2 regions of the Robbsia betulipollinis genome follow, and region 2 is predicted to be linked to the other one. Evidence: riboswitches for the same ligand, from Rfam matches in the RefSeq annotation. Region 2 holds a riboswitch; the other holds the start of a gene.
What was found. Region 2 has a riboswitch for fluoride ahead of OVY01_RS14525 (chloride channel protein). Riboswitches for the same ligand answer to the same signal wherever they lie in the genome.

Region 1: it holds a riboswitch for fluoride, as region 2 does, so the genes downstream of both, OVY01_RS20430 (voltage-gated chloride channel family protein) here and OVY01_RS14525 (chloride channel protein) in region 2, are expected to answer to the same signal.

Annotation. Positions count from the first base shown of each region.
Region 1 is NZ_JAPMXC010000010.1:595,619-603,735, reverse strand. It holds gene OVY01_RS20440 (3-oxoacid CoA-transferase subunit A) at 1-164, opposite strand, end outside; gene OVY01_RS20435 (sulfite oxidase) at 306-1,385, opposite strand; gene OVY01_RS20430 (voltage-gated chloride channel family protein) at 1,473-2,753, opposite strand; fluoride riboswitch at 2,873-2,951, opposite strand; gene OVY01_RS20425 (sugar transporter) at 3,303-4,469, shown strand; gene OVY01_RS20420 (histidine kinase dimerization/phosphoacceptor domain -containing protein) at 4,616-6,391, shown strand; gene OVY01_RS20415 (prolyl oligopeptidase family serine peptidase) at 6,616-8,117, shown strand, end outside.
Region 2 is NZ_JAPMXC010000004.1:25,370-33,486, forward strand. It holds gene OVY01_RS14505 (COG4280 domain-containing protein) at 1-458, opposite strand, end outside; gene OVY01_RS14510 (MFS transporter) at 531-1,799, opposite strand; gene OVY01_RS14515 (endonuclease/exonuclease/phosphatase family protein) at 1,885-2,691, opposite strand; gene OVY01_RS14520 (Chromate resistance protein ChrB) at 2,704-3,246, opposite strand; fluoride riboswitch at 3,364-3,434, shown strand; partial or broken gene OVY01_RS14525 (chloride channel protein) at 3,516-4,106, shown strand; gene crcB (fluoride efflux transporter CrcB) at 4,182-4,571, shown strand; gene eno (phosphopyruvate hydratase) at 4,753-6,036, shown strand; gene OVY01_RS14540 (DUF190 domain-containing protein) at 6,259-6,582, shown strand; partial or broken gene OVY01_RS23300 (IS30 family transposase) at 7,047-7,417, opposite strand; partial or broken gene OVY01_RS14555 (IS3 family transposase) at 7,483-7,758, shown strand; gene OVY01_RS14560 (uracil-DNA glycosylase) at 7,806-8,117, opposite strand, start outside.

The DNA of each region.
Region 1 (8,117 bases), on a different contig from region 2:
GCATTGTTGTTGACGATGGTCAGGCCGCGCGCGCCCTGCTCGATCAGCGCGTCGATCAGTTCCGCCGGCATGCCGGCATTGCCGAAACCGCCGATCATGATCGTTGCGCCGTCCTGAACGTCGGCGAGCGCCCGTGCCGCCGTCTCGAAAACCTTGTTGATCATCGACCGCTCCTTGATGAAACGCCATGCCGCGCACGTCTCCATGGCGAACTTTTTTTCGTATGCAGCGATTCCGCCGATGATAGTGCCTTGCTAGTAGACGGGTCAAATACGGGATGACGCGGTTGACGGATGCACCGCGCTTCAGGTCGCCCCGATATCGATGCGATGCCACGATGCGCACAGATAGCCTTTATAGTTCCAGGTGTCGTCGGCGTCGGCAGGTTGCGTCTGTCCGGCGGAATCCCATGCGCGTACCGCCAGCCGGTGGTTGCCCGCGGGTATCTCGACCTCGTGTTCCCACAGTGTCCAGCTCCACGGGGAACCCGCATCGTGTTCCAGCCGTGCCTGCGACCAGTCGCGTCCGCCATTGATCGAGACATCCACCCGCGCCACGCCGCGCGCGGTGGCGATCGCCCAACCGCGCAGCGTGGTCTTGCCGGCCGCCAGTACGGCGCGATCCGCCGGCTCGCAGATCACGCTGTTCAGCGGCATGTCGTTGATCGTCATGCCCTGCGCCGGGTTGGCGGTGTCGGGTGTCGCGTCGGGCGGAAACAGCTTGTAGTCCTGCGACTGGATATAGCAGGTGGACGGGCTCTCCTGCACGGTGATGGCGGTGAGCCACTTGGCGCTGCGCACGCCCGCGTAACCCGGAACGATGGCCCGCAGCGGCGCGCCGTGCTCGGCGGTGAGCGGCGCGCCGTTCATGTCGTAGGCCAGCAGGACCTCGGCCGAATTCGCCTTGCTCATCGGAATCGACACGCCGTAGCGAAATGCATGCCCTTCGACATGGCAATCGTCCAGCGAATCGAACGCGACATGCAAGGCGGGATCGCATTCGGCACCCGCGGCGCGCAGCACGTCCGCCAGCATGACGCCGCTCCAGGTCGCGTTGCCGATCGCGCCACCCGCCCACGGGTCGCCCGCCACGGGCTTCACGGCCTGCAGGTCGCTGCGGCGGTTGCCCGCGCATTGCAGTACCGCCTCGACCGTATGCCGCGTGAAATCGCCGCGCAACTGCGCCAGCGAGAAAGTCAGGGGCGCCCGCACACGGCCGCCGACGCTCACGCGGAACGATGCGATCTCGGGCCGCGGGATATCGCCATGACTGCGCACGTAGAAGACATCGGCGGGCGTAAGTTTCCACGTGCGCAGGAACCCCAGCCTGGGCTCCGCGTTATACGGATTCGCCGAATGGACGATCCGGGGTTCGAGTTGGGGCATGCGATGTCTCCGGAGAAGGTAGCGCGTTCGAGCAAGGGCCGTGCCGCCAGCTCATCTGCCAGCTCATCTGCCAGCTTACCTGTCCGTTTATTCGCCCGCTGCCGGACCGGTCGCCCCGGTGGCTTCCCCGTCTCCGGGGAACGACCGATGCTTGCTCTGTGCGATTCGCTGCGCCCGGTAGATACCGGCATGGCCGGAGAAAAGATAGGCGACGACACACGCCAGGCCGGCATACACACCAATATCGATGCCGAATAGCTCGACCGCCATGAGGGTCGACGCGATCGGGGTATTGGCCGCGCCCGCGAACACGGCCACGAAACCCAGGCCCGCCAGCACCGGGAAGGGCAGCGCCAGCACATGGGACAACGCATTGCCGAGCGTGGCGCCGATATAGAACAGCGGCGTGACTTCTCCGCCCTTGAAACCGGACGCCAGCGTCACCACCGTGAACGCGAATTTACCCGCGAAGTCGTGGATCGGGAGCGGCTGGCGGAAGGCAGCGACGATCGTCGGAATGCCCAGGCCGAGGTAACGGTGCGTACCGGGCAGAAACGACGCCAGCGCGACGACGGCGCCGCCGACCAGCGGCCGTAGCGGGGGATAGGCGATCCGGCGCTTGACCCAGCCGCCCAATGCATGCGTGGTGTTGGCGAACAGCATGCCCGCGATGCCGAAGATCATCCCCGCGACGATGGCCGATGCGAGGCCGGCGAGGCCGATGTGCGGCACGAAGGGGATCGTATAGCGCGTGTGTTCGATCCCCCAGGCGCGAGTGACCTGATCGGCCAGAATGGCGGAGAGAAAGCATGCCGGCAGCGCGTCGTAACGCAGTTGCCCGATCGCCAGCACTTCGAGACCGAAGACCGCGCCGGCCAGCGGCGTGCCGAACACCGAGGCGAATCCGGCGGCGATGCCCGCCATCAGCAACAGGCGCCGGTCCTCGCGGTCCAGCCGGAAAACCTGCGCCACCCGGTCGGCGAGCGCGCCGCCCATCTGCACCGCGGTCCCTTCCCGTCCGGCCGACCCGCCGAACAGGTGCGTCGCGACCGTCGCGCCGAGCACCAGGAAAGCCATGCGCCTGGGAACCAGTTTTTTGGGATCGTGGATTTCGTCGATCAGGAGGTTATTGCCCGCCTCGACGCTGCTCCCGAAGCGGTAGTACACCCAGCCGACCGCGAACCCGCCGAAGGGCAGCAGGCAAATCAACCAGCCGTGGACGACGCGCGTGTTCGTCACGAGATCCAGGCTCCACAGCAGCAGCGCGGACGCGCTGCCGGAGAGCCCGCCAACCAGGGCGGAGAACGCCAGCCAGCGGCCCAGACGGGGCACCATGGCGAACTGTTCGGGCAAAAAGGGAGCTTTCATAAGACACCAGATTCATGCATTTCAAACCTGGGTAGCGAGAAGCCGCAGAAGCCGCGAAGGCATCACGAAGGCACCGCGACGATGCTGCGTGCGAACGCCCACGACTTCCCTCGACCTAGGAATTCGTAGGCATCATCAACCGGCAAGGCCGGTGGTTCGCTGTCAGGCGGCGGGAGGCATGCCATCTCCGCTGAGCAATATAGCACGAGCCTGCGGTAGCGCAGTGGCGCGTTGTCACACCCCAAAATAAATTTCGCGTGCTTCCCCTGCCTGAATACCCTTCCGCTTCAACCACTTGACGGCAGTAGAACGCATGGTTAACCCTAGTAGCCCGCGCGATTGACTTGTGGAGGACGGAAGCACCGGCGTACACTTTTCCGCAGCCCGCCTTCCTGCCGCCCTTCGCTGCTTCCCGCCGCTTCCAGCGCGTCTGCTTCCACCGCCATTTCAACCCGCGGGAAGCAGCGTCATGCGCGCGCGTGCGCCGTTGTCCGAACGGCCGGCAGGAGACGGGGGTTTTTCCATTCTTCTTCGAGCACCCGAATTTCCATGGTAACGGACGCACCCGCCCCCGCCGCCAGCTGGCGCGGCGTCATCGCGCTGGCTCTGGCCGCCTTCATCTTCAACACCACTGAATTCGCCCCCATCGCGCTGCTCAGCGACATCGGCCGCAGTTTCGATATGCGGCCGTCCGAAGTCGGCCTGATCCTCACCGTCTATGCGTGGGTGGTGGCGTTGATGTCGTTGCCGATGATGCTGCTCACCCGCACCATCGAGCGGCGCAAGCTGCTGGTGGGCGTCTTCATCGTCTTCATCGCCAGCCACGTGCTGTCCGGCGTGGCCTGGAGTTTCGCCGTGCTGGAAGCCAGCCGCATCGGCATCGCCTTCTCCCACGCGGTGTTCTGGTCGATCACCGCATCGCTCGCCGTGCGTATCGCCCCGCCCGGCAAGCGGACCCAGGCGCTGGGGCTGCTGGCCACCGGCACCTGCCTGGCCATGGTGCTCGGCATCCCGCTGGGCCGGGTGGTCGGCGAGGTGCTGGGATGGCGCTGGACCTTCCTGGCGATCGCCGGCATCGCGGCCGCCACTGTCTACCAGCTGACGCGCATCCTGCCGCCGTTGCCCAGCGAGAACGCCGGTTCGTTGCGCAGCCTGCCGCTATTGTTCAAGCGCCCGGCGCTGCTATGCGTCTATCTGCTCACCGCGCTCGTGGTCACCGCCCATTTCACTGGGTACAGCTACATCGAACCGTTCGCGCGTGAGGTGGCGGGCATGAGCGGCACGATGGTCACCGCGTTGCTGCTGCTGTTCGGCGGCTCCGGCGTGATCGGCTCGCTCTTGTTCAGCCGCTATAGCGACCGCTTCCCGAACGGTTTTCTGTTTGCCACGATCGCCGGTATCGCCGCCTGCCTTCTGCTGCTGCTCCCGTTCGCCGCGAACCCCTATCTCCTGGCTCTCCTGAGCGTGTTCTGGGGCATCGCCATCATGTGCTTCGGCCTGATCCTGCAGGCCCGGGTACTGCACCTGGCGACCGATGCCACGGACGTGGCGATGGCGCTGTTTTCCGGCATCTACAATGTGGGCATCGGCGGCGGCGCGTTGCTGGGCAGCGTGATCGGCGTGCATGGCGGCCTGCACTACGTCGGCTTCATCGGCGGCGTGCTGGCGGTCCTGGGCCTCCTGCTCTGCCGGCACATGAACCGGCGATTCGGCTAGCGGCACGACGGGCGGCGCCATCTCCGCCGGCGCCAGCAGGAACGGATCCGTCGAAAACCTTGATTCGCCGCGCAGGCTAGAATTGGAAAAACGCACGCACGACGACCGATGCGCGCGTCCACCTTTCGATATTTCGAGACGAATCAATGAATTTTGCGCGCAGCGCCACGTGGGCCGCCACGATCGATCATCTGCAGCAAGGCGCCGATATGGAAGCGCCGGTTCGACTGACCGATGTTCTCAAGCAGCGCAGTGCGATGACCGATCTGGCCGCGCAGGCCCAGCAACCCCGGCCGTTGGAAGAATTCCTCGCGCACGCCGCGCGCTGCGCCGCGCAAGGCTGCGATGCGCCGATGGCCAAGGTGCTCGAAGTACGTCGCCGCGATGGCGTCCTGATATTGAAGGCGCATTGCGGGATGCGCGACGACGTATTGGGCACCGAAGTCGGCAAGGTCGAACAGGGCAATCCACCCGGCGAATCGCTGCTCGCCATGCAGCCGGTGGTCGTGCCCGACGTGCGCGCCTATCCGCCCGGCCCCATTCCCGACTTGTTCAAGAAATTCCACGTGGTGGCCTCGGTCAACGTTCCGTTGATCGGCCGCGAAGGGCCCTATGGCATCCTGGAGATCGATTACCGGGAGCCCCGCGAGGTCAGCGCGCTCGACTTGTCGTTTCTCGCGGCCATCGCCAGCGTGATCGCCGCGAACGTCGAGCATCTGCAGGAGCGCGCCTCGCTGGCCGCGCAGCGCGACGAAACCGTCGTCCTGCTGCGCGAGCAGCAACACCGCATCCGCAATAATTTCCAGCAGATCGTGACGCTGGTCCAGCGCTATGGAATGCGGCTCAAAGACCCGGAAACGCGTGGCAGTTTCAAGGATATCGAGCGCCGGGTGTTCGCGATGGCGTCGATCTACGATCATCTGCTGGGCGTGGGCGAGCAGAGCGAGGAGATCGATCTGAGCCGCTATCTGAGCTCGCTGTGCGACGAGTTGCACAGCTTCTTCGATCTGAGCGGCCAGCACATCCGCCTGCAATGCGATCGGGAGTTCGGCGTGATGGTCGGCATCGATGTCTGCATGAAGGTGGGAACGGTCGTCAACGAATTGATCGCCAATGCCGTCGAGCATGCGTTCGACGAATCCGGCGGCGCGATCACCGTTTCGCTGCGGCAGACCGGGCACCGCTACACGGTCCGGATCGCGGACGACGGGCGCGGCTTCGTCGATTCTTCCACGGAGAACATCGGTCTGCATAGCGCGCACAGGCTGATCGCCAGCATCGGCGGCAGTCTCGTGCGCGAGACGTCGGACGGAAAAGGCACGGCGTGGATCGTTTCTTGCCCCGGAGTGGAGGGCGACGAGAAGCGCGACGAGAAGCGCGACGAGAAGCGCGACGAGAAGCACGACGAGAAGCGCGACGCGCCGCCGGTGCCCGCCGAGCAGCCACTGTCACAGGGGCAGGCACGGCAGGCCGAGGCGCAGGAGACGGACGACACTGCCGCGAAGGCTGCACCGGTGCGGCCGATGGCACCGATGAAACCAATGAAACCCATGGAACCGATGAAACCGATGGAACCGATGAAACCGATGGAACCCATGCAGCCGATGGAACCCATGCAGCCGATGGAACCCATGCAGCCGATGGAACCCATGAAACCGATGGAACCCATGAAGCCGATGTCGGGCGGCGAGGCCTGGTGGCCGCACGACCTGGGCGCACCGGCGACGAGCGGCGGTCAAAACGATCTGCGCTATGCCTTTTTCCCGCAAAGTCGCCGACTGCTGATCGAGCGCGGGGGCAAGGTGGAGACCTACGACAGCGGCGACCACCATATCCAGGGCGTCGCGCAGCAAAACGGCGGCTCGGTGATGTTCAGCAGCCGCGAAGGCAATGTCGATGTTGGCACGCTGCGGCGGCTCTAGCACGACGTCGAAAAACACTACCACTTCATCGCTTCCGTCGAACCGGGAAGTGGCGGCGAGCGGCGAGTCACGGGTGGGGCAACCGGCAGGCTGGACGGCAAGGCGTACCGCCCGGTACAAGCTCGGCGAGCCGCGACCGCCCCATGCCGGGATCTTTCAAAAACTTGCGCGTCCAATTTTTAAATGCCATCCTCTCGCGGCATTCATCACGGTCGGGACGCCAATTGAAAACAGAAAAATCGCTTATCGCCACGGCCCTCGCGGCCGCCTTGTTCGCTGGCACGCAAGCCGCCTGGGCCGCCATCGAGGCGCCACCCGTCGCGCCGATACGCCCGGTCACCGATACCTACTTCGGTACGGCCGTGGTCGACAACTACCGCTACATGGAAAACCTGAAGGATCCGGAAGTCCAGCGCTGGATGAAGGCGCAGGCGGACTACACGCGCCAGGTCGTCGACCGCATTCCCGGCCGTGATGCGCTGGCCAAACAGATCCAGGGCCTGATGGGCAAGGACCTGCGGCGCGACCACTTCACGCGGCGCGGCAACCGGCTGTTCTATCAGGTCATGGAGCCGGGCGCCAATCTGCCCAAGCTCGCCTACCGGGACGGCGTCCAGGGCGAGGAGCATATCCTCGTCGACCCGGCCAAGCTCGCCAAGGACAGCGCGCACCATGTCGCGCTCGACTGGTTCTCGCCTTCCTGGGATGGCCGCTACGTGGCCTACGGCATCTCCGAAGGGGGTTCCGAGAAAAGCGTCCTGCACATCTTCGACCTGACGAGCGGCCGCGACCTCGCGGAGACCATCGACCGTACGAGCGACTGCGTGGTGTCCTGGCGCAACGACAACCAGTCCTTCTTCTATCTACGCTATCCGAAAGCGGGACCGGATACGCCGCCGTCGCAAAGCGAATACAACGCCGTGACCTTCCTGCACACGCTCGGGCAGCACACCGACGGCGAAGGCGACGAGGCGGTGTTCGGGCGCGGGGTGTCGGCCCATGTCGACGTACCGGAAGGCCAGGGCAGCTACGTGCTGCTGTCGCCGGATTCCCCGTACGCGGTGGCGGTCGCGAACCGCAATATGGACGAGACGCCCAATACCTTCTATGTCGCGCCGCTCGATCAGATCCATGGCGCGAACACGCCATGGCGCAAGATCGCGACCCCGGAAGACGGCGTGACCGAGGTGCGCCTGCACGGCGACCGTCTCTACTTCCTCTCCGAGAAGGGCGCATCGCGCTTCCAGCTGCTGTCCACGCCGTTCGCGCAACCGGACGTCGCGCATGCCGACGTGGTCGTGCCGGAAGGCCCGAACGTGCTGGACAGCTTCCGGTTCGCGCAGGACGCGATTTATCTCAGCGAACGCGCCGGCGCGAGCTTCGCATTGCGCCGGGTGTCGCTCGACGGCAAGGACGGTCAGACGATCGCGCTGCCCTTCTCGGGCTCGGTGCGGGACCTGAGCACGGACCCGCGTTCGCCGGGCGTGATGTTCGCGCTCCAAAGCTGGATCAAGGCGCCGCGCGAGCTGGTCTACGATCCGCAAACCGGCGCGGCGAAGGATACCGGTCTGGTGCCGCCCGCGACCAGCGAATCGGACGACATGGAAGTGCGCGACGAATTCGCGACGAGCTACGACGGCACACGTATCCCCGTCTCGATCATCGCGCGCAGGGGCGTGAAGCAGGATGGCTCGCATCCGACGATCGTTTTCGGTTACGCCAGTTA
Region 2 (8,117 bases):
GAACCAATTGCAATGACGATAAAGACGACCTCAATACCCTCCAGCATAACAATCTTGAAGGACGTCATAAAGGCAAGCACATCCACCCTGCATGGTGTGACGGATTCGATCGATCGCAGATTGGCGGTTTCCTTCTCATACGCCACCGCTTCATTGTGCAATGGCTTCGCTCCCGCAGCGCGCAAAATCGCCTTTCGTAACCAGCGTAGGCCGAACAGCAGCGACAATGTTCCCACTGTTAATTGCACCCAATCTAGGGGGATACGCGTTAATGACGGGCCTAGTATTGCTACCAAGCATATGAGAACGGCTAGCGCAGCGCTTACGCCCAATAGCGCGGAACGCCAACCTCGAACCGTACCAACGGCTAAAACGATTGTCAGGGCTTCAACGCACTCGACGCCCGCGCCCATAAACGATGCGAGCATCGCAGGTGCTGCAATAGTCCATAAAATCATGGCTTATCCCTTATCGTTATATGAATGGAGTAAAACGGCACCGAAACGATCACAGTGCTTGAGCGCGCCACATCAGCCGCGCGGCCGCTCTCGTTGAATACGCATCAGAGCAAACGTGCCCGTTACCATCACTATTGCGGCAAGACCAAAGCCCACGATTGGCGATACGCCCGTCCACAGCAAACCAAGTACGGAACTAGACAGAAATTTTGTGCAACCATTCACCGTCCCCAGTGCGCCGTAACTGGTCGCGAGCGTGTCTTGCGCCACCATATCCGCGCTCACTGTCGATTCCAGCGCATCTTGTACTGCCACATACAGGCCTGCGATGAGGAAGATTCCAGCGAGTAACGGTATGCTCGCCGACGAGAGGTAAAAGGCGAGCATCATCAAGACGCCAGTTAATGCGCCCAAAGCGTATCCTCCAACTAGGAGCGCCAGTGCGCCTACGCGGTCGGCACATGCGCCGATGGGATACGAAGCCACTACCTGGACGATGTTGCGCCCAACATAAAGCAGTCCGGCGATTTGAGCCGCGTGCACTACGCCAAACGAGGGAGTGAGCAATTGAGTCGCCCCAAGGATCAGCAAGCTATGCGAGAAATCGCCCAGCCCGAATATTCCGACCGCTGCTAAATAGCGCTTAAAGCTCACGGGAAGTCCCCGCAGCGTGCTGAAAAGGCGCAATCCAGGATTGGGCGAACGTTCAGGATCGTTGACAAGCGTCAGGAATGCCACCACAGCAAGCGCGCCTGGAACAACCGACAGCCATAGAACTAATCGAAAGGGACCGGACGCGTCATCCCAGTGGAAAGTTTGTGCCCAGCCGAGCACGGACACGCCCAATAATGGACCGAGGACCGCTCCGATGGTATCGACCGCGCGGTGAAAGCCCATAGCACGCCCCCGCGTCTGTCGGCTGACGGCCTGAATGACGATTGCATCGCGAAGCGGCCCCCGCAGGCCTTTACCGAACCAGGATACTAAACGCCCAAGTAACAGTAGCGGCCATCCCGCGGCCAGCGCAATCAGAACCTGCCCGATTGGGGTGAGCGCGTATCCTACTAACACTAGGCGCTTTCGGTGACCAAGCTTGTCTGCAATATAACCGGAGGCCATCTTTGTGAAGCTTGAGACAGCATCGGCTACGCCTTCAATGAGCCCCAAGGCCGCCGCAGGAATACCCAAGACTGCTAGAAAACCCGGTAGGATGACCGTCGTTGTTTCGTAGCAAAAGTCACCGAATGCGCTCGTTATTCCTGCACCTGCAACGGTGCGGTTGAGCCATCCGCTCGGCACCTTTTGAGTATCAACGCTACGCCCGTCTTTCTCATTAGTCATACTAAATTCGTCCCAGGAAGCCTGTTTTGGCTAAATTGACACTGCGGATTAAGCGTGACCGATACGCCGCATAGTCGATCTACCTTTACGATAGCTCAAAGCGTGCGAGGACCGGATAGTGGTCCGAGGCAAGGTCTGTTGCCGCGGTGCGCACAACCTCATAATGACGTGCACTCTTCGCCAGAGAAGCAGATGCGAGCAGGTAGTCGCAGCGCATATTTGCAAACTCGGCATTTGGATATCCTTGAGTGGGTACGGTTGCTGTCTTGCGAGCGTCAAGCTGGTTCCCAAGATCGACCCATCCGGCGGCTTCGAGCCTCGCCAATACGGTACGGTCCGCACTCACTAAACCATCATCTAGGTAGCGAATACGGTGGTGCGCCGGCAAGACATTGAAACCTTCTGGCTCAGGATCATGCGGTGAGGCAGCGTTGAAATCTCCGCCGAGCAACGTTAGCTTTTCGGGTGCGACTTGCACTGCCAAATATGCCGCCTCGCGACGGCGCACATCGGGTCCGTTTGGGCAAAGGTGCGCGCTAAGAAAGGTGATGGGCTCGCTAACGCCTGGAACCGCCACCTTCAGCGTAGCAAGCGCGTGGTGAAAATGACCACTATCTGGCTCAAAGGAAAGTGGACGAAGCGGCGTGCGGATAAAAATGGCCACGTGCTGACCGGTTCCTGGCGCGACCGCCAAGAACCCACGCAGACCAAGATGCTCTTCCATCGCATACAGCCACGCGCCTCCGTTAGCGTCAAAGCCCTTCGCCTCCTGCATCAGGAATACATCCGGGTGAATTTGATTTATTAACTCGATTTGCGCTCGGGCACGTACGTCGTTGGTACCCTCTCGCCCTGCGAACAAGGTGTTGTAGCTGAGAACGGTAAGTTGCATGTTCGCTCCAGATTAGCGGTTTTCGTCATGTGCTTCGAAAACGCGTTGGGCATAGACGTCTAGTAGACCTTCACATGCCGTCAGACGTCGCTGCGCCTCTTCCGCACGGGTGGCACCATAAAAGTCGAGCTTGCGAATCTTTTCCAGCCAGGTCTGCAGTTTTTTCAGGTCGGCGTCGTTTTCTTCGAGTTCCGCATAGGTGAAGTGATTCGCCGCGGTTTCCTTTGCGATTTCCGCGTCAAAGTCGTCACATTTGTCGATGAACTCGATGTACTGTTCATCGCGATCGGCCTTGAAGCGACCCAATACCTTATCTTCCTGACTTTGGTCGAGGGCAATCGTTTCAAGCAGCACCGACTCTCCAGCCATTTCGTGGATTTCGTTTTCCATGATCTTCAAGCGACGCGTGTGATCATCGGTCTTCGGCAGCAGGCACACGCCGTTTTGCAAGTAAATGCCGCCCATACCCTTGAGCTTTCGCCATAACGCGATTCGCGTTTTTGCGGGCTCGGCGGGGACCTTATAGGTCAGCAATAGCCAGTTTTGTGTCTTCATGCGAACAATCATAAAGTAACGATCGTAACAAATAAACTGTAGAGACAAATTGTTTTTTTTGTTCTAATCAAAAAAACTTCCGATTAATCTGGACGATTTGGGATCCATTCGGTATCGTTTGGTTAGGGAGATGGTGTTCCTCCTTTAACCGCAGTCGACATTGTGCTGCTGATGACGCCTACAGAAACCTGATCACGGTCAGGGCTGTAGGCGTTCGCGCACACTCTCTTGCCGTTGGTCAGCCCGAACAATTCGAGCAAATATGACCAATGCCGCGCCTTCCCCGCCCAGAACAACTCAAGCTTTTGCCGTATATCGGCAAGTGGCTTGTCATCGCCAGTGTCGTCGCTCTTCTCGCCGGCTGCGCCTCTGCGTTTTTCCTCGCTTCACTCGATCAGGCGACCGATTGGCGTGAAACCCATCATTGGATTATTTGGCTATTGCCTGTGGCAGGGTTTTCCGTAGGGCTTGTGTATCACCTGCTAGGGAAAACTGTCGATGGCGGCAACAATCTCATCATCGACGAAATCCACGACCCAAAGAATGTCGTGCCATTACGCATGGTTCCGCTGGTGTTGGGCGGAACCATTATTTCGCATTTATTTGGCGCAACAGTAGGCCGCGAGGGTACCGCTGTACAGATGGGCGGCGCACTCGCTGATCAGCTCACCCGATTGTTCCGCATACAGCAGGAAGACCGTCGCATCCTATTGATGGCCGGCATCAGCGCTGGCTTCGCGTCGGTGTTTGGAACGCCGTTGGCAGGCACGGTCTTTGGCCTCGAAGTGCTCACCATCGGGCGCATGCGCTATGACGCGCTGTTCCCCTGCATCGTCGCAGGCATTGTTGCCGACCAAGTGTGCCGTGCTCTGTGAGCTGCCTCTCATGAACACGCCAGTGGCAGGCGTAGCCACGCGCGTCAAGGCGGGATGATGATGTTCGGTGCTTCCACCGTTATCGCCATTAGCGCCGGCGCAACCGTTGGCGCTCTCACCCGCTATGGCCTAAGTCTGGCGATGAATGCATGGGTACCTAATCTGCCGATGGGAACACTTGCCTCGAATTTAATTGCTGCCTACATCGTCGGGTTCGCCATCGCTTATTTTGCTGTATCGCCGGGTCTATCTGCGGCATGGCGACTGTTTCTAATTACGGGCTTAGCGGGGGGACTCTCTACTTTTTCAACGTTTTCGGCTGAGCTGCTAACGACGCTGCGAGAGGGTCGCCTAGGTTGGTCGGCTCGCCTACTGGCGTTCCACGTCGGTGGTTCATTAGCCATGGCGGCTCTCGGCATGACTACCGTTTCTTTGGCGCGTCCAACCTGACGATGGCGCAAAGCCCTTCGGTGACCGTTCGGGCGTCCGTGTCGGCGGAATAAAGTGGTCGAGGTTTTTGGTTGTTGAAGCTCCAGGACGGGGATGAGGTGTCGAACACCCCGTTTGTTTACGCGATGCAGTCACCCATTAAATACGGGTCTTTTTGAACTATTTGCACTGGGAGTTGTTCATGGATTTTTCCATCCAAACGTTACACGCCCGCGAGATACTAGATTCTCGCGGCAATCCGACCGTCGAAGTTGACGTGCGGCTCATTGGTGGAGCGACCGGGCGCGCTGCGGTGCCATCGGGGGCTTCTACTGGCGTTCACGAGGCGGTCGAACTACGGGATGCGGACGCGAAGCGTTTTGGTGGTAAGGGTGTCCGCCATGCCGTTGCAAACGTCAATACTGAAATCGCCGTCGCCCTGCAAGGTATGGACGCGAGTGATCAAAGCGGGATTGATAGCGTCTTAATCGAATTGGACGGCACGCCGAACAAGGCTCGACTCGGCGCCAACGCTTTGCTGGCAGTGAGTTTATCGGTCGCACGAGCGGCCGCTCAGGGCGAAGGGCTACAGCTCTTTGAGTACCTAGGCGGCCCGCATGCGAACCGGATGCCAGTGCCGATGTTCAACATCCTCAACGGCGGTGTTCACACAAATTGGCAAGGCGCCGATTTTCAGGAGTTCATGATAGCGCCGGTCGGTGCGGAAAGCTTCGCTGAAGGCCTGCGATGGGGTGCCGAGATTTATCACTGTCTTCGCGACAACTTGAAAAAAAGCGGTCATTCCACGGCGGTGGGCGACGAAGGTGGCTTCGCGCCGGCGTTGAAGCGAAACAGCGACGCAGTGGAGCTGATCCTCACGGCTATTGAGACGGCCGGATACAAACCAGGAGAAGATGTCGTGATCGCCATCGATCCTGCATCCAGCGGATTCTTCAAGGATGGGCTGTATCACTTACATAGTGAAAATCGAAGTATCACTGCTGATGAGTTGGTCGAACTATACGTTGATTGGACAAACAAATACCCCATCGCGGTGTTAGAAGATGGGCTAGCCGAAGACGATTGGGCTGGCTGGAAAACGCTGCATGACGCACTTGGCAGCAAGATTGAGTTAGTTGGTGATGATCTCTTTGTGACAAACGTAGAGCGAATCGCACGCGGCATACGCGAGGATGTCGCCAATGCAGTGCTTATAAAGCCAAATCAAATAGGAACACTTACTGAAACCCGCGCTGCGGTTGATATGGCTTACAGGGCGGGATGGAGCGCTATGGTATCCCATCGCAGCGGAGAAACAGTAGATAGCTTCATTGCAGATCTGACGGTGGCACTGTGCACGGGTCACCTAAAGACAGGTGCGCCTTGTCGTGGTGAGCGCGTTGAAAAATATAACCAACTCATACGCATAGAAGAAACGCTAGGCGCGGCCGCGACCTATGCGGGACATACGGCCTTCGTACGATAATCAATTCGCACCATCATTAGAGGTCGCTACAGCTGAGCCGGTTCAAAAATGGCACGTGCATGGAAAATGGGCCAGATCTGATTTTTGATCAAACACTTACCTACGCCTGCTCACACATTGGGAGACCCTGAGCGGCAGCATTTCGGGTTGGCACGAATGACGGTTGGGGCATGGGAGTTTCCCAAGGCCCCTATTTAATACAACGAGTGAGGAGACAGAATGATGAACGCATACCAAGTCACGTTTTTCACTGAACAAAACCGGCGCCACAACCACACGTCCATCGGCGAATGGTTACTGAAATTCACGAAGGAACATGGGGCTAAAGGCGGCACTTTAGTAAGCGGAGCAGAAGGGTTCGACCACTTGGGGAAATTCCATTCTATTGGTTTTTTTGAATTAGCCGATCAGCCTATAGCGGTCACAGTCTCGATAGATGAGGAAAACTTCCAGCAACTCGCCGCTGCACTAGCGAACGAAAACGTTGACATCGCCTACGTCAAAATACCCGTGGAGTTGGGGCGTCTGGGCGCTGGTTGGAAATAGCGATATTGACGCACTCGAAGTATTCGCGCCAGAGAAATCGCGCCTCCCTCCGGAGCTGCGTCCAGTCGTCGACGAATTTATAAAGCCAGTTGAATGAGCTCTCAAAGCACCATGGGCGCCATTCTCCCGGCATTAAATCTGCGCCATGCTCACATTTGTCCCTAGTTACCATACTGATGGTGTGACCGCCATGATGCTCGCTCAATGTCCGACCTGTAGAAAACCCATGATTGAACATCAATCGCTATGCCCTATGTGCCGTTGCCTGGATAATCGCATCGGCTTAGGACTAAAGAGAAATCGCCACGACATTACTAGCAACGTAACACTCTTACTACTGATTGCAACGGCAACCTTGCTCGTATTGTCTTACTTGCTCGGATTAACAGAGCCGCTGTAATTGCCCGCACTACGCTAGTTTGGCGTATCCGCAGGAACTTTCGGACCGTTCCTTATCGAGCGACAGATCGCAGACAGGCTGTAAGTTCACGGCGCAGCGCACCGCGCGATTGAATATACAGAGCTTGGTAGATCGTCTCGTGGCTGACTCTCATCGATAGGTCCCCAGGGAAGTCGACCTGCAGTCGTTGTGCAATCTGCTCTGGGCTCCAGGCCGTTGACCAGCGCCTGTTCTGACGATGGACGACTCGCCGCGCCGTCCATGTCACGCTTGGTCCGACAAACTCACACCACATGAGCTGGTAATTTTACCCGCGAGCCGCTCTTGAACATAATCGCGCAATATGGAGTTGGCAACAAGCTTGCTTATTCTTGGCCGCTTAGCGGCGCGATCGGCATGCCATTGAGCATTGCTGGCACGGTAATCAAAATCGCCACTACTGATGGGGCGCATCGCAACCTCCTAAATCAGAGGTGTTGCGACGACCGGTTGAATGCGCCCAATATTCAAGTGACCATTTCCAAGATTTACTGCGTGATTTAGGTGTTACGTGCAGTAGGAGTCGGTCCGGAAACGTGTGGGACAATTCAGCGATGGAGAGCTTTTTCTCATCGCTAAAGACCGAACGCACTGCGCGCAAGGTTTATCGTTCACGCGATGAAGCAAGGTCGGACGTGTTCGATTACATCGAACGTTTCTATAATCCAATGCGCCGACATTCAACGTTGGGCTACGTTAGCCCAGTTGCATTTAAAGAGGCGATGCTACAAGCTTAGGATGGTGTCCACGGAATCGGGTACAGCTCATACATACGATAAATATGTCAAGGCCCAACCCTGTCCGTCAGCTCGGCGTCTAAGGCGAGGTCGTGGGCATACTTCAGCACCGACACGATCTTCGGCGCAACTCCCCTATTTGCGCAAACTGCCAACGGGCTGGGATGCGGCATGTCCAGGATGGTTAGGCCCGGTAAGCAGCTAGCTAGAAACGTATGTGCATTCTGCGCGCCGCGTCCTGCGAGAACGACCACCCGCAGATCCTTCAAGAGAACGAGTAAGCCGGGTAACTCAGCGAGGCCTTCCTGAAAATCTATTTTATTCAGGCCGCGTTTTCGCGCTCCCCGGCTTTCTGGCAA